3 regions of the Streptomyces sp. 6N223 genome follow, and region 3 is predicted to be linked to each of the others. Evidence: predicted binding sites of a transcription regulator. Region 3 holds the regulator's gene; each other region holds the start of a gene.
What was found. Region 3 encodes HrcA, which represses chaperone genes, less so after heat shock. Its sites were predicted from a motif close to TTNGCACTCNGNNNNNCNGAGTGCNAA; they were not measured.
Positions count from the first base shown of each region.

Region 1 (5,502 bases), on a different contig from region 3:
TCGACGACGAGCTGCGCATGCTGCGGCTGCACTGCGAGGCGGTGCTCCGCCTGACCCTGGCGGCGGTCGGCCCCATGCGCGAGCGCGGGCGCGGCTCGGTGGTGAACGTCGCCTCGGTGGCGGCGTTCGTGCCGCGCGGCACCTACGGGGCGTCGAAGGCGTGGGTCGTGCAGTTCACCCAGGGCGCCGCCCGCGACCTGGCAGGCAGCGGGGTGCGGCTGCTGGCGTTGTGCCCGGGCTTCGTGCGCACCGAGTTCCACCAGCGGGCCGGGATGCGCACCGACAGCATCCCCGGCTGGATGTGGCTGGAGGCGGACCGGGTGGTGGACGCCGGACTGAAGGCGCTGTCGCGCGGGCGGACGGTGTGCATACCGGACGCGCGCTACAAGGCGTTGATGGGCGCCGCGAAGCTGCTGCCGCGCGGCGTCCTCGGCGGCGTCTCCTCCCGGGCCGGTCGCCGCTACGGGCCGCAGCGGGAGCAGGGGCGGGACGAGAAGTCCACCCAGTGAAGCTGGCATGGGTGACGAACTGGTACGAAATGCCTAGAAGTACCCATAAGGACTAGGCTGGAGCTAACGCACATCGGCACATGAACGCGAACGCCATGAACGCCATGATGGGAGCACCAGCGATGTCATTCATACAGGTGATCGACTGCAAGACCAGCAGGGTCGAGGAATTGAATCGACTCATGGACGACTGGGTCTCCATAACGCAGGGCAAGAGGACGGCGACCCACTCGATCGTGGGCAAGGACCGGGCCGACCCGACCCACGTCCTGGAGATCGTGGAGTTCCCGTCGTACGAGGAGGCGATGCGCAACTCCAAGCTGCCGGAGACGGACCGCATTTACCAGGAGATGGTGGCGCTGTGCGACGCGCCGCCGCAGTTCACCGACCTCGAGGTGATACGCGACGAGCAGCTCAACAAGGCGGCGTCGCGGCGCTTCTTCGAGGCCATCACCAGCGGTGATGCCAGCGCTCTCGAGGAGTTGCTCACCAACGACTACCAGGACCACGACCCGGCCAGTCCCACGGACCCGCAGGACCTGGCCGCGTTCACGGAAACGACCAGGATGTACGTCGACGCCTTCGGGCCGTCGTTCGCCATCGAGAACCAGCTCGCCGAGGGCGACAGGGTGACGACCGCGTGGACGGTGACCGGCACCCACCGGGGCGAGTTCCAGGGCGTGGAGCCCACCGGCCGCCGCATCACGGTCACCGGGCACACCACCCACCGGTACCGCGAGGGCAGGATCTGCGAGGGCCACTGGAACTGGGACTACTACGGCCTGCTCGAACAGCTCGGCATCATCGCCGTCTGACGAGCGGTGTGGGCCGTCCACGGGACGGCCCACAGGACAGGGCCCCGCCCCGCCGCGTGCGGGCGGCGAAGCGGGGCCCGTTGCCTGCGCCGGGGCAGCGCGGCGGAGCGCTCAGTGCGCGTGACCGTGGCTGTGGCCGTGACCGGCGGCCTCCGGCTCCTCCTCCTTCTTCTCCACCACCAGCGTCTCGGTGGTGAGCAGCAGGGAGGCGATGGACGCGGCGTTCTCCAGCGCGGAGCGGGTGACCTTCACCGGGTCGATCACGCCGTCCTTCACCAGGTCGCCGTAGGCGCCGGTGGCGGCGTTGAAGCCCTGGCCGGCGTCGAGCTCCGCGACCTTGGAGGTGATGACGTACCCCTCCAGCCCGGCGTTCTCCGCGATCCAGCGCAGCGGCTCGACGGCCGCGCGGCGCACGATCGCCACGCCCGTGGCCTCGTCGCCCGTCCGGCCCAGGCTCTCGGCCAGCACCTTGGAGGCGTGCACCAGCGAGGCGCCGCCACCGGGCACGATGCCCTCCTCCACCGCCGCGCGGGTGGCGGAGATGGCGTCCTCCAGGCGGTGCTTCTTCTCCTTCAGCTCCACCTCGGTGGCGGCGCCGACGCGGATCACGCACACGCCGCCGGCGAGCTTCGCCAGCCGCTCCTGCAGCTTCTCGCGGTCCCAGTCGGAGTCGGTGGTCTCGATCTCGGCCCGGATCTGCGCCACCCGGGCCTCGATGTCCTCGGACTTGCCCCCGCCGTCGACGATGGTGGTGTCGTCCTTGGTGATGGTGACGCGGCGGGCGGAGCCCAGCACGTCCAGGCCGACCTGGTCGAGCTTGAGGCCGACCTCCTCGGAGATCACGGTGCCGCCGGTGAGGGTCGCCATGTCGCCGAGCATCGCCTTGCGGCGGTCGCCGAAGCCGGGGGCCTTGACGGCGGCCGAGTTGAAGGTGCCGCGGATCTTGTTGACGACCAGGGTGGACAGGGCCTCGCCCTCCACGTCCTCGGCGATCAGCAGCAGCGGCCGCGAGCCGCCGGCCTGCATGATCTTCTCCAGCAGCGGGAGGAGGTCCTGGATGGCGGAGATCTTGCCCTGGTGGATGAGGATGTACGGGTCGTCGAGGACGGCCTCCATGCGCTCCTGGTCGGTGACCATGTAGGGCGACAGGTAGCCCTTGTCGAACGCCATGCCCTCGGTGAAGTCGAGCTCCAGGCCGAAGGTCTGGGCCTCCTCGACGGTGATGACGCCGTCCTTGCCGACCTTGTCCATGGCCTCGGCGATCAGCTCGCCCACCTGCTTGTCCTGGGCGGACAGCGCGGCGACGGCGGCGATGTCCTCCTTGGAGTCGATGGGGCGGGCGGTGCCGCGCAGTTCCTCGGCCATGGCGGCCACGGCGGCGTCGATGCCGCGCTTGAGCCCGGCCGGGCTGGCGCCCGCGGCGACGTTGCGCAGGCCCTCGCGGACCATCGCCTGGGCCAGCACGGTGGCGGTGGTGGTGCCGTCGCCCGCGATGTCGTTGGTCTTGGTCGCCACCTCCTTCACGAGCTGGGCGCCGAGGTTCTCGTACGGGTCCTCGGTCTCGATCTCGCGCGCGATCGTGACGCCGTCGTTGGTGATCGTCGGGGCACCGAACTTCTTGTCGATGACGACGTTGCGGCCCTTGGGACCGATGGTCACCTTGACCGTGTCGGCGAGCTTGTTGACGCCACGTTCGAGGGCGCGCCGTGCGTCCTCGTCGAATTTAAGGATCTTGGCCATGGGTTTGCGTGTCCCTCTGGTCCCTCTGGTCTCGTGAACAAACAGGCCGCGCCCCGGCCCCGGCCGTCCGTATGGATCTCGGACGCGGGTCCCGGGGCGCGGCGCACTTCTCGGGGGTGATTACTTCTCGATGATCGCGAGAACGTCGCGAGCAGAGAGAACGAGGTACTCCTCGTTGTTGTACTTCACCTCGGTACCGCCGTACTTGCTGTACAGCACGATGTCGCCGACCTTGACGTCGAGCGGCAGACGGTTGCCGTCCTCGAAGCGACCCGGGCCCACGGCCAGGACGGTGCCCTCCTGGGGCTTCTCCTTGGCGGTGTCCGGAATGACCAGGCCGGAGGCCGTGGTCTGCTCGGCGTCAAGCGGCTGGACCACAATGCGGTCCTCAAGAGGCTTGATGGCAACCTTGGAACTAACGGTCGTCACGATCCGACCTCCCCCTTCGGAGATCTCGCGGGGTCTGATGTGTCTGGATGGATGGCGACCTGGTGGACCCGTCGTCGCGGGTGCCGGATCCGCCCGTCGCGCGTTGGCTGGCACTCGTCCAGGGAGAGTGCCAGGTGCCAGCGTCGAGAGTATGCCGCCGTTAGCACTCAGTCAACTAGAGTGCCAACCGCCGCGCGCCGTCCCGCCGCTGAGGGCTCCGCTGCGCGGCGCTGGGCCGGCCGGCCCAGCCCCTCCGTGAGGCAAGGCCCTCAGCCGATGTAGTCCTCCAGGCGCGCGACGGCGAAGCCCTGCGCGGTGACCGTGTCGAGCACGCGGCGCAGCATGTCCGTCATGTCGCCGCCGCCGCGCCACTCGTCCGGCCCCCGGAAGTGCGTGAGGATGATGTCGCCCGGGTGCAGGCTGCCGTCCGGGCTGGACCACTCGATCCTGTCGGGGAACGCCTCCTCCGCCCACAGCGGCACCGCCCGCACCCCGCAGTTGGCCGCCGCGCGCAGCGTGTCGCGGTCGTATGCCCCGTACGGCGGCCGGAAGAGGGTGGGCCGCTCGCCGATCTCGCGCTCCAGGATCCTCTGCTGGCGGCAGATCTCCTCGCGCTGCTCGCCGTAGCTCAGGCGGGGCATCTCGTGGTGGTTCACGGTGTGGTTGTGCATCCGCGTGCCCTCGCGCCGGGCGCGGCGGAAGTAGTCGTAGCCGTCGCGGGCGACGTAGTCGGTGAGGAAGCCGGAGGCGGGGATCTCCAGCTCGCGCAGCATCCGCAGCAGCCGGGGGTCCTTTTCGGCGCCGTCGTCGATGGTGAGGAAGACGACCTTGTCGTCGGTGGGAACGCGGGTGATGACGGGCGGCAGCCCTGACCCGGAGATCTGCCCGGGTTCGGAGGTCAGCCGAGGCCGGTCGCCCGGCTCCGGGGGCGGGGGCGGCAGCAGCGGCACGCGGCGCAGCCCCCACTCCCGGGCGGCGACGACCCGGCGTTCCTCGGCCCGCGCGAGCCGGTCGGCGTACCCCGCCAGCGCACTGGCGGCGGTGCGCGCCGCGGCCCCCGCCCGCCCGGCGGGCGCACCGCCGGCGGCCTCGGGCGGCGGCAGCGCGGCGAGCGGCTCGCGCGCGGCGAGCGCCCCCACGGCGTACGGCACCGGCGGCAACGCCGGCCCCTCCGGCCGGTACGCCGCAGCGGGACGACGCTCGCCCGCAGGGCGGTCGGGTACCTGCGGGCCGTGGGCCGCCCGGGGCTCGGCACTGCGCCGGCTCTCCCGGTCGTCGCCGGAGGCGGGCCGCGGCGCCGGACGGTCCGGCGTCAGCGGTTCAGGGGCCGCCAGCGGCACCCACCGCTCGCCCTCGCCGAACTCCTCACCCGCGCCCGGCTCCTCCCGGCGCGGCTCGTCGCGGCCGTCCCCTCCCCCGCCGGAGGCGGGCCGCAGACCCGGCAGTTCGAGCGCGTACACCGGCGGCCACCAGCCCGACCCCTCCCGGCCGTGAGCCGTCCGCGGCTCGGCGTCGCGGCCGCCGCCGCCCGAGGCGGGCCGGAGCGCGGACCGCTCCGGACGGCCGGGCGCCTGCGCACCGTACGCCGCCCGCGGCGCCGGCCGCGCGCCCTCGTCGAGTGGCTGCTGCCCGCCCTCTCCCGCACCCGGCTCCGCCCGATGCGGGTTCTCCCGCCCCTTGCCCTCGGTCGCCGCCACCTGTGGCTGAACGCCCTGGAGCCCGGCGGCGGCGCACGCCACGGCGAGTATCGTCGCCCACCGCATTTGTACTACTTGTCCGATAATCTTCATGGCTTGGGATGGTGCCACCCCGCCCCCCGCTCCCCCGCACGCCGTTCCGGGGCGGTCGGGAAGAATGACCCGGGTGGCCGCATCCCCCACATCCCCCACCGCAGCAACCGAAGCGTTCAGGGCGCTGCTCACCGACCCCGGCCGGCGCCTGCTCGCCGAGCTGCGCGACCTCGACCCCGCCGGGGAGCTGAGCGCCGCCACCCGGCTGCGCCGCCACCA
Region 1 covers NZ_JBQQCA010000067.1:3,530-9,031, reverse strand. Annotated here, with positions in the region: gene ACTWQH_RS28925 (SDR family NAD(P)-dependent oxidoreductase) at 1-509, shown strand, start outside; gene ACTWQH_RS28920 (ester cyclase) at 632-1,324, shown strand; gene groL (chaperonin GroEL) at 1,436-3,064, opposite strand; gene groES (co-chaperone GroES) at 3,185-3,493, opposite strand; gene ACTWQH_RS28905 (polysaccharide deacetylase family protein) at 3,763-5,256, opposite strand; gene ACTWQH_RS28900 (class I SAM-dependent methyltransferase) at 5,348-5,502, shown strand, end outside.
Region 1: a site for HrcA is predicted at 3,654-3,680, ahead of groES (co-chaperone GroES). Genes of this name have one in related genera too.

Region 2 (5,502 bases), on a different contig from region 3:
GTGGACAACTCGGCGCCTGTGGAAAACTCCGTCATCCGTTCGAGGTCGATGTCCGATCTCCGCTGGCGCCGCCGCCGTTCGATCACGGACAGTGGCAGCATGATCCGCTTCATCGCAGCGAGCCCGGATCCGGGCCGCACCGCAGAGCCGTGTTACGCCGTCATGGACTCGCCGCTGGGAGAGCTGCTCCTGGTGGGCGACGACCGGGGGCTGCATCGCGTGGACCTGGCGGCCGAGGCCCGCATAGACCCCTCGTGGCGGGCCGACCCGGCCCCGCTGGCCGACGCCACGGCGCAGCTGGCGGCGTACTTCGACGGTGGCCTCACCGACTTCGACCTCGCCGTCGCCGTCGGCGGCACGCCCTTCCAACGGCGGGTGTGGCGCCGCCTGACGGAGATCCCGTACGGCTCGACGGCCACCTACGGCGACCTGGCGCGGGAGCTCGGCCTGCCCCGGGGCGCCCGCGCGGTCGGCGCGGCGAACGCCGTGAATCCGGTGCCGCTCGTCCTGCCGTGCCACCGGGTCCTGGCGTCCTCAGGCGACCTGGCCGGGTACGGCCTGGGCGGTCCCGAGCGCAAGCGGCAGCTGCTGCGTCTGGAGAGCGGCCAGCTCGCGCTCGCCGGCTAGCCGGCCGGGCCACGGCTGGGCCGGGCCGGGTTCAGGGCAGCTCGATGCCCGGGTCCTGGCCGCCGAGGGCGCTGGTGCACAGGCACTCGCGGTCCTTGGGGAGGCGGGCGACGACGTCGAACAGGACGGTGCGCAGCCGGTCGACGTTCTGCGCGAAGACCTGGAGGACCTCGGTGTGGGAGACGCCGTCGCCGATCTCGGCGCCGGCGTCCAGGTCGGTGACGAGGGAGAGGGAGGTGTAGCACAGCTCCAGCTCGCGGGCGAGGATCGCCTCGGGGTGGCCGGTCATGCCGACGACGGACCAGCCCTGGGCGGCGTGCCAGCGGGACTCGGCGCGGGTGGAGAAGCGCGGCCCTTCGATCACGCACATCGTGCCGCCGTCGACCGCCTGCCAGCCGCTGCCCCGGGCGGTAGCGAGCGCCGCCTCGCGCCCGGCCGGGCAGTAGGGGTCGGCGAAGGCGACGTGCACCACGTTGGGCCGCAGGCCGTCCTGGCGCGGCTGGCCGTCGTAGAAGCTCTGGACGCGGCTCTTGGTCCGGTCCACGAGCTGGTCGGGGATGAGCAGCGTGCCCGGGCCGTACTCGGGCCGCAGCCCGCCGACCGCGCACGGGCCGAGCACCTGGCGGACGCCGAGCGAGCGCAGCGCCCACAGGTTGGCCCGGTAGTTGATGCCGTGGGGCGGCAGGTGGTGGTTCCGGCCGTGGCGGGGCAGGAAGGCGACGCGCCGGCCGGCTATCTCGCCGAGGAAGAGCGAGTCACTGGGCGGGCCGTAGGGGGTGTCCACGGTGACCTCGGTCACCTCGCCGAGAAACGAGTAGAAGCCGGACCCCCCGATGACGCCTATGTCGGCGGCCGTCTCGTCGGCGCTCATGCGGCGGAGGCGGTGCTCGCGGACGAGGACGAGGAGGACGACGAAGACGAGGAGGACGAGGACGAAGACCCGGATGATGACGAGGAGGACGAAGACGACGAGGAGCCGTTCTCGGACTTCTTCGCGGTGGACTTCTCCGAGCTCGACGAGGAGGAGCTGCCGGAGGAGGCGTTGCGGCTGTCGTTGCGGTAGAAGCCGGAGCCCTTGAAGACGATGCCGACCGCCGAGAACACCTTCTTGAGCCGCCCCTGACAGCTGGGGCACTCGGTGAGGGCGTCATCGGTGAACTTCTGCACCACTTCGAGGCCCTCCTGGCATGCGGTGCACTGGTACTGGTACGTCGGCACGAGTTCCTCCCGGCACTGGCACTCTTCCTGAGTGAGTGCTAACGACGCTCCATCGTGCAACATTCCCCGCCCCCGCGTCTACTCACGGCGGCCTCCGGGGGCACGCCGCGGTCACCCCGCCGTCAGCCCGGTGTCAGTCCCGCACCCCGGTGCTTCCGCCCGCGTCGCCGAGCCAGCCGGCGAGCTTGCCGCCCCGGCTGACCGCCAGCAGCCGCCGCTCGACCGCGTCCCGCACCGGGTCGGTGGCCACCACCAGCAGCTCGTCCCCGCGCCGCAGCACCGTCACCGGCTGGGGCACGAAGCTGGTGCCGTCCCGCACGACCAGCGTGACGGCGGCCCCCGGCGGCAGCCGCAGCTCGGCGACCTCCACGCCGTGCATCCGCGAGCCCTCCGGGATGGTGACCGACAGCAGGTGTCCGCGCAGCCGCTCCAGCGGCGCGGACTCGATGTCGACGTCCACCGCCTTCTCCGTCTCGCCCGGCAGCCGCAGCCGCCGGGCCAGCCACGGCAGGGTGGGGCCCTGGACCAGGGTGTAGACGCCGACCAGCACGAAGACGATGTTGAAGATCCGGTCGCTGTCCGGCACGTCGGCGACCACCGGGATGGTGGCCAGCACGATCGGCACCGCTCCCCGCAGCCCGGCCCACGACAGCAGCAGCTGCTCCCGCCAGGGCCGGCGGAACGGCAGCAGGCACACCACCACCGACAGCGGCCTGGCCACCAGGGACAGCGCCGCGCCGATCACCACCGCCGGCCAGAAGTCCCGCCACAGCCCGGAGGGGTCGGCCAGCAGCCCCAGCAGCACGAACAGCCCGATCTGCGCCAGCCACGCCACCGCGTCCGCGAAGCCCCGCGTCGCGGGCCGGTGCGGCAGGCGGGCGTTGCCGAGGAGGACCGCCGCGACGTAGACCGCGAGGAAGCCGGAGCCGTGGGCGAGCGCGCCCGCGGCGTAGGCCAGCACGGTGAGGGCCACCACCGCGATGGGGTACAGGCCGGACGCGGGCAGCGCCACGTGCCGGAGCCCGAGGGCGCCGACCCTGCCGACGACCAGACCGACGACCAGACCGATGGCCAGCTCCACCAGCATCCCGCCGGCCAGCAGCCACCACTCGCCCGGCTCGTGCGCGAAGTCCACGTCGGAGAAGGCGACGACGAGGATGACGACGGGGGCGTCGTTGAAGCCGGACTCGGCCTCCAGCACGCCGGAGAGCCGGCGCGGCAGCCGCACCCGGCGCAGCACGGAGAAGACGGCGGCGGCGTCGGTGGAGGAGACCACGGCGCCCATGACCAGCGCCGAGTCCCAGTCGAGCCCGGCCAGGAAGTGGGCCGCGGCCGCGGTGACGCCGACGCTGATGCCGACGCCGACGGTGGCCAGCACGGCGGCGGCGGGGATCGCCGGGCGCATGTCCTGCCACCGGGTGCCGAGGCCGCCCTCGGCGAGGATGACGACGAGCGCGGCGTAGCCGAGCACGCGCGTCAGCTCCGCGTCGCTGAACTCCACGCCCAGCCCGTCCTCGCCCAGCCCCATGCCGATGGCCAGGTAGATGAGCAGGGTGGGCAGCCCGCTGCGGGAGCTCAGGCGCACCGCGGCGACCGCGACGAGCAGGACGAGGGCGCCGGCCAGCATCAGTTCGTTGAGGCGGTCTACTGTCAGCGGCGGACCCCTCCTCTCTCGTCGTCGCGTCCGGCGGACGTGCCCGCGCGGACGTGCCCGCGCGTGTTCGCGCGTGCGTTCTCGCGCCTGCGGGCATATGGGCCTGTGGAAGGCTGTCCGCGGCAAGACTGCGAGCCGTCAAATTCACCGGCTTTGCGGAGAATTTACCAGCATATGAATGGTGAGGCCTGGGAGCCTGACTCGGAGCCTGACTCCCCGTAGGCACACCCCGGTAGCCGTATGTCTATGGTTGCCTTCGACCGCCGCGCTGCCTTGAGCGCCCTCGAGCGCCCTCGAGCAAGGACTGAGGACAGAGACACCGAGATGCCCCGCGCCAAGAAGCCCAGGCGACGCGCTCGTCTGATCCTGATCGTCGTCGTCATGTTCCTCCTGGCCGGGCTGGGCTACGGGGCCTACTGGAGCGTGAGCACCGTGCGGGCCTCCTTCCCGCAGGTCAGCGGCGAGCTGACGGTCGAGGGCCTGTCCGCCCCCGTCACGGTCGAGCGGGACGGGAACGGCATCCCGCAGCTGTACGCCGACACCGCCGAGGACCTCTTCCTCGCCCAGGGCTACGTCCAGGCGCAGGACCGCTTCTGGGAGATGGACGTCCGCCGCCACGTGACCGCCGGCGAGCTGTCGGAGATGTTCGGCGAGGGCCAGGTGGAGACCGACGCCTTCCTGCGCACCATGGGCTGGCGCGAGGTGGCCCAGCGGGAGTACGACGAGGAGCTGTCGGAGGAGACCAAGCGCTACCTGCGGGCGTACACCGACGGCGTCAACGCCTACCTGGCGGAGCACAGCGGCGCCGGGCTGTCCGTGGAGTACGCCGCCCTCGGCTTCGAGAACGACTACGCCCCCGAGCCGTGGGACCCGGTCGACTCGGTGGCGTGGCTGAAGGCCATGGCCTGGGACCTGACCGGGAACATGCAGGACGAGATCGACCGTTCGCTGCTGGCGGGCCGGCTGAGCCAGAAGGAGATCGAGGAGCTCTACCCGCCCTACCCCTACGACAGCCACGCGCCGATCGTGACCGAGCCCGGCAACGGCACCGAGACGTACTCCGTGCCGGCGGCCGAGGGCTACGAGGACGCGGTCGACGGCGTGAGCACCCAGCTGTCCTCCCTCTCCCGCACCCTCGGCGACATCCCCTCCCTCCTCGGCCCCAACGGCGCGGGCATCGGCTCCAACTCCTGGGTGATCTCCGGCGACCACACCACCACCGGCCAGCCGCTGCTGGCCAACGACCCGCACCTGGCGCCCTCGCTGCCGTCCGTCTGGTACCAGATGGGCCTGCACTGCAACGAGCTGAGCGACGCCTGCCCGTACGACGTGTCCGGCTTCACCTTCGCCGGGATGCCGGGCGTGGTCATCGGCCACAACCAGTCGATCGCCTGGGGCATGACGAACCTCGGCGCCGACGTCACCGACCTGCGCCTGGAGCAGCTCGACGACGGCAACTACCTGCGCGACGGCGAGTGGGTGCCGTACGACACGCGCACCGAGGTCATCGAGGTCGCGGGCGGCGAGACGCGCGAGATCACGGTGCGCTCCACCGACAACGGCCCGATCATCTCCGACCGCGAGGAGGAGCTGACCAACGTCGGCGCGAGCGCCCCGGTGGACGCCCAGGCCCCCGACCGCGGCAGCGGCTACGCCGTCTCCCTCAGCTGGACCGCCCTCACGCCGTCCAACACCATGGACGCCGTCTTCTCCCTCAACGCGGCCACCGACTTCGCCGAGTTCCGGACCGCCGCCCAGGACTTCGCAGTACCCTCACAGAATCTCATCTACGCCGACACCGCCGGCAACATCGGCTACCAGGCGCCGGGCGCCATCCCCATCCGCGGCGAGGGCAACGGCCGTTACCCCTCCCCCGGCTGGGACTCCGCCTACGACTGGCAGGGATACATCCCGCAGGAGGCGCTGCCGTACGAGTACAACCCGGAGCGCGGCTACATCGTGACCGCCAACCAGGCCGTCGTCGACCCGTCCGGGTACGACTA
Region 2 covers NZ_JBQQCA010000006.1:156,212-161,713, reverse strand. Annotated here, with positions in the region: gene ACTWQH_RS06960 (methylated-DNA--[protein]-cysteine S-methyltransferase) at 100-627, shown strand; gene ACTWQH_RS06955 (S-methyl-5'-thioadenosine phosphorylase) at 659-1,498, opposite strand; gene ACTWQH_RS06950 (FmdB family zinc ribbon protein) at 1,495-1,845, opposite strand; gene ACTWQH_RS06945 (potassium/proton antiporter) at 1,979-3,499, opposite strand; gene ACTWQH_RS06940 (penicillin acylase family protein) at 3,824-5,502, shown strand, end outside.
Region 2: a site for HrcA is predicted at 1,861-1,887, ahead of ACTWQH_RS06950 (FmdB family zinc ribbon protein). Genes of this name have one in related genera too.

Region 3 (5,502 bases):
GGACCGCACCTCGGCGGCGTTGACCCCGCTGAGGCGGGCGGTCTCGGCCTGTCCGGCCTTCACCACGGCCTCCAGCCGGTCGGTGGCCGTGCCGAGCGGGGCGCTCGCGTCGGCGACCCGCCGGCTGGCGGTCTCCAGGGCGGAGGTGGCGTCGCGCACGGCGCCGGCGGCCGTGGCTAGCTGCCGCTGGCCGTCGTCGGCCTTGCTCACCACGGACTCCAGGCGCCGGGACGCCTTGCCCAGCTCGCCCGCGAAGCGGCGCGGCGAGGCGGCCAGATGCGTGGTCAGCGCGAGCTGGGCGCGGGCCAGTACGGCGGTCAGCTCGCCGAGCAGGTACTCGCGCTCCTCGCGCTGCCGCTCGCGCTCCCGCTCCTCCCTGGCCCGTGCCCAGGCGTGCCAGACGGCGGTGATCAGGAGGGCCGAGATCGCCACGAGGGCCAGGAACGCCACGTTGTCGAACCGCCCCAGCGCCCCCGCGCGCCCCTCGAAGCCGGACTGCCACAGCTGGAGGAAGGGGCGGGTGGCCTGCTCCTCGTCCTCCTCGCGGAGCTCCGCGTAGGCCTGGCTGGCCTCCCACAGCCCCCACCAGGTGAACAGCAGCGGCGCGAACACCAGCACGCCCAGGATGCCCTCCACGAGATCCTCGCGCACGGCGCGCTTCCGCAGGCCGCTCCAGAGGCGGCCGGCCAGCGCGCGCGGCTGCTGCCAGGGGCGGGAGCTGAGGAACCGGCTCAGGCGGCGCAGCGGACCGAGGCGGGCGGGGCGCGGGCGTACGGCCAGGCTCTCGGGCCGGGCGAAGCTGGCTATCAGGTCCACCTCCGCCCACGAGGCGAGATCGTGACCCCCGCTCAGATCCTCGGCCAGGCTGTTCAGTTCGTCGCGTCTGAGTTCGAGCTCGTCCCTCCCGGCCAGCTCCCTCAGTTCGTCCGCGAGCTTGCCGGTGTTCACCAGCTCCGGCTGTGGCACGTCGTGTTCTCCCTCGCCCCTCATATGAGATGCGTCACCTTAGGGTGGCGGATCGTGAGACGCCAATTCGCCGCCCAGGGTTTCGCGTTGGGCGGGGGAGGGGTCCCGCGTACCCGCCCTCGGGGCTCCGCCCCGTCCCCCGCTGGAGGGCTCAGCCCCAGCGGCCGGTGCGGGCGAGGATGACGGCCGCGGCGGCCGTGCCGGCGGTCGAGGTGCGCAGCACCGTCGGCCCGAGGCGGTACGCCCGCGCGCCGGCGTTCGTGAACGCCGCCAGCTCCTCGTCCGTGATGCCGCCCTCGGGGCCGACGATCACCGTGATGTCGCCGGTCTCCGGCAGCTCCGCCGTCGCCAGCGGCTCGGCCGCCGCCTCGTGCAGGACGGCCACGAAGCCGCCCAGCTCGCGCGCGACCTCCCGCGTCGTGTGCGCCTCCCCCACCTGCGGAAAGCGAACACGCCGCGCCTGCTTCCCCGCCTCCCGCGCGGTCGCGCGCCACCGCGCGAGGGACTTCGCGCCGCGCTCGCCGCGCCACTGCGTCACGCAGCGCGCGGCCGCCCAGGGCACGATGGCGTCGACGCCGGTCTCGGTCATGGTCTCGACGGCCAGCTCGCCCCGGTCGCCCTTGGGCAGCGCCTGCACCACGGTCAGCCACGGCCGCGGCGACGGCTCCTGCCAGACCCGCGCGAGCGCGACCTTGAGCGCCTCGCGCCCCTCCACGGCGGCGACGGTCCCGGCGGCGGCGTTGCCCCGCCCGTCCGTCAGCACGATCTCCTCGCCCGCCCGGAGCCGCCGCACCGACGCGGCGTGACGGCCCTCGGGCCCGCCGAGGCGCAGCACGCCGCCGACGCGGGCGCCCATCAGGCCCTCGTAAACGAAAACCGGCGCCGTGGTCACGATCCCCACGCCCGCCTAGCGCCCGTTGAAGGCGTCCTTGAGGCGGGAGAACAGGCCCTGCTGGCCCGGCTGGAACTGGCCGGTGGGCCGCTCCTCGCCCCGCAGCTTCGCCAGGCGGCGCAGCAGCTCCTCCTGCTCCGGGTCCAGCTTCGCCGGCGTCTGCACCTCCACGTGCACCACGAGGTCGCCGCGCCCGTTGCTCCGCAGGTGGGTGACGCCGCGGCCGTGCAGCGGGATGGACTGCCCCGACTGGGTGCCCGGCCTGATGTCGACCTCTTCCATGCCGTCGAGCGTCTCCAGCGGCACCTTGGTGCCGAGGGCGGCGGCCGTCATCGGGATGGTGACGGTGCAGTGCAGGTCGTCGCCCCTGCGCTGGAAGACGGCGTGCGGGGTCTCGCGGATCTCCACGTACAGGTCGCCGGCGGGGCCGCCGCCGGGGCCGACCTCGCCCTCGCCCGCGAGCTGGATGCGGGTGCCGTTGTCGACGCCCGCCGGGATCTTCACCGTCAGGGTGCGGCGGGTGCGGACCCGGCCGTCGCCCGCGCACTCCGGGCACGGGTTGGGCACCACGGTGCCGAAGCCCTGGCACTGCGGGCAGGGCCGGGAGGTCATGACCTGGCCCAGGAAGGAGCGGGTCACCTGGGAGACCTCGCCGCGGCCCCGGCACATGTCGCAGGTCTGCGCGGAGGTGCCGGGCGCGGCGCCCTCCCCGTTGCACGTGCCGCAGACGGTGGCGGTGTCGACCTGGATCTCCTTGGTGGTGCCGAAGGCCGCCTCGTTGAGGTCGATCTCCAGGCGGATCATGGCGTCCTGGCCGCGCCGGGTGCGCGACTTCGGGCCGCGCTGGGTCGCGGTGCCGAAGAAGGCGTCCATGATGTCCGAGAAGTTGCCGAACCCGGCTCCGAACCCGGCGCCCGGGCCCGCGCCGGCGCCCGGACCCAGGGGGTCGCCGCCCAGGTCGTACATCTGCTTCTTCTGCGGGTCCGAGAGCACCTCGTAGGCGGTGTTGATCTCCTTGAACCGCTCCTGGGTCTTCGGATCCGGGTTCACGTCCGGATGCAGCTCGCGCGCCAGCCTGCGGAAGGCCTTCTTGATCTCCTCCTGCGAGGCGTCGCGCGGCACACCGAGGATCGCGTAGTAGTCCGCCGCCACTTAGTTCTCCGCGAGGATCTGTCCGACGTACCGTGCCACTGCGCGCACCGCTCCCATCGTTCCGGGGTAGTCCATGCGGGTCGGTCCGACCACGCCCAGCTTCGCGACCGCTTCGTCACCCGAACCGTAGCCCACCGAGACGATCGATGTTGAGGTGAGGCCCTCGTGTGCGTTCTCGTGACCGATACGCACCGTGACGCCCGAGTCGGTGGCCTCTCCCAGCAGCTTCAGGAGCACCACCTGCTCCTCCAGCGCCTCCAGCACCGGCCGGATCGTCAGCGGGAAGTCCTGGGCGAAGCGGGTCAGATTGGCGGTGCCGCCGATCATCAGCCGCTCCTCGGTCTCCTCGACGAGGGTCTCCAGCAGGGTGGAGAGCACCGTCTGCACCGTGCCGCGCTCCTCCGTGTCGAACGCCTCGGGCAGGTCCTGCACCAGCCGCGGCACGTCCGTGAACCGCTCGCCCGCGATCCTGGCGTTGAGCCGGGCCCGCAGGTCGGCCACGGAGGTCTCGCCGAACGGGGCGGGGCAGTCGATGAGGCGCTGCTCCACCCGGCCGGTGTCGGTGATCAGCACCAGCATCAGGCGGGCGGGAGCCAGCGGCAGCAGCTCGACGTGCCGCACCGTGGAGCGGGTCAGCGAGGGGTACTGCACGACGGCGGCCTGGCGGGTGAGCTGCGCGAGCAGCCGCACCGTGCGCGCCACCACGTCGTCGAGGTCGACGGCGCCGGCCAGGAAGTTCTGGATGGCGCGGCGCTCGGCGGCGGACAGCGGCTTGACGTCGGCCAGCTTGTCGACGAAGAGCCGGTACCCCTTGTCGGTCGGCACGCGGCCGGCGCTGGTGTGGGGCTGGGCGATGTACCCGTCCTCCTCCAGGGCGGCCATGTCGTTGCGCACCGTGGCCGGTGAGACGCGCAGGTTGTGCCGCTCGGTGAGGGCCTTGGAGCCGACGGGCTCCTCGGTGCCCACATAGTCCTGGACGATGGCCCGCAACACCTCAAGTCTGCGTTCGCTGAGCATGTGCGCACCTCCCGTCCCGGCCGTGTGGTTCGCCCGCCGCACTGGCACTCATCCGTGTGGAGTGCCAATCCCTGCTCCAGTGTACGGCCGGGTAGCTCGACGAGGGAAAGCGCGACGGAAACGACGGTACCGCGCGACCGGCGTGAACAGGAGGGCGCGAGGGGCGTTTAACGTCGACCTGTGGTGAGCGAACAGGGCGTTCCCGGCCAGGCCTGGGAAGACGTGGCGGCCGGGGTGTGGCGGCGGAGGCTGCCGGGGTGGGACGAGACGGTCGGGGTGGTGGCGGGCGAGGCGGGGCTGCTGCTGGTGGACGCGGGGCCCTCGCCGCGGGCGGGGGCGGCGCTGCGGCGGGAGCTTGCCGGGATCCCGGGTGCCGGCGGGCTGCCGGTGCGGTGGCTGGTGATCACCCACCCGCACTTCGACCACGTGCTCGGCGCGGCGGCGTTCGCGGGCGCCGAGGTGTACGGGGCGGCGGGCCTGTCCGGGCACCTGGCGCCGGCGGCGCTGGCGGCGGACGCGGTGCGTCACGGAATGGACGAGGCGGAGGCGGCGGAGGCGGCGGAGGCCCTCCGGGCCGCTGTGCCGGACGTCGTCGAGGTGGCGGGGGGCGGAGAGCTGGTGCTCGGCCTCGGCGGCGGCCGGGAGGTGGTGGTGGCGAACGCCGGGCCGGGGCACACGGGCCACGACCTGGCGGTGGTGGTTCCGGGGGAGCCGCGGGTGGTGTTCTGCGGCGACCTGGTCGAGGAGTCCGGCGAGCCGCAGGCGGGGGAGGACGCCCGTCCGGCGCGGTGGCCGGCGGCCCTGGACCGGCTGCTGGCCCTGGGCGGCGAGCGGGCGCGGTACGTGCCGGGCCACGGCGCGGTGGTGGACGCCGCCTTCGTCCGGGCGCAACGGGGGGCGCTGGCCCGCCGGTTCGGAGTGGTTGACTGACGCCATGCGACAGTACGACCCCGATCTGACGCCGCCGTGGAAGCGGCCCAGGCCCGTCCCGGAGGTGGCGGCCGAGCCGGGCATGGTGGTGGAGGAGGTCACCACCGGCTTCTGCGGGGCGGTGATCCGCTGCGAGAAGACGGCGCAGGGCCCGACCGTCACGCTGGAGGACCGCTTCGGCAAGCCGCGGGCGTTCCCCATGGACCCGCGGGGCTTCCTGCTGGAGGGCAGGGTCGTCACGCTGGTCCCGCCGCGCCCGCGACCCGGGGAGGGCTCCGGCGGCGGCCGCGCCCGGACGGCGTCCGGATCGCTCGCCGTGCCGGGGGCCCGCGCCCGCGTGGCACGCGCCGGGCGCATCTACGTCGAGGGGCGCCACGACGCGGAGCTGGTCGAGAAGGTGTGGGGCGACGACCTGCGCGTCGAGGGCGTGGTCGTCGAGTACCTGGAGGGCATCGACGACCTCCCGGCGGTGGTGCGCGCCTTCGGCCCCTCCCCCGGGGCCCGGCTCGGGGTTCTCGTGGACCACCTGGTGCCCGGCTCCAAGG
Region 3 covers NZ_JBQQCA010000057.1:22,982-28,483, reverse strand. Annotated here, with positions in the region: gene ACTWQH_RS26995 (hypothetical protein) at 1-966, opposite strand, end outside; gene ACTWQH_RS26990 (16S rRNA (uracil(1498)-N(3))-methyltransferase) at 1,118-1,822, opposite strand; gene dnaJ (molecular chaperone DnaJ) at 1,874-3,010, opposite strand; gene hrcA (heat-inducible transcriptional repressor HrcA) at 3,011-4,027, opposite strand; gene ACTWQH_RS26975 (MBL fold metallo-hydrolase) at 4,208-4,957, shown strand; gene ACTWQH_RS26970 (DUF3097 domain-containing protein) at 4,962-5,502, shown strand, end outside.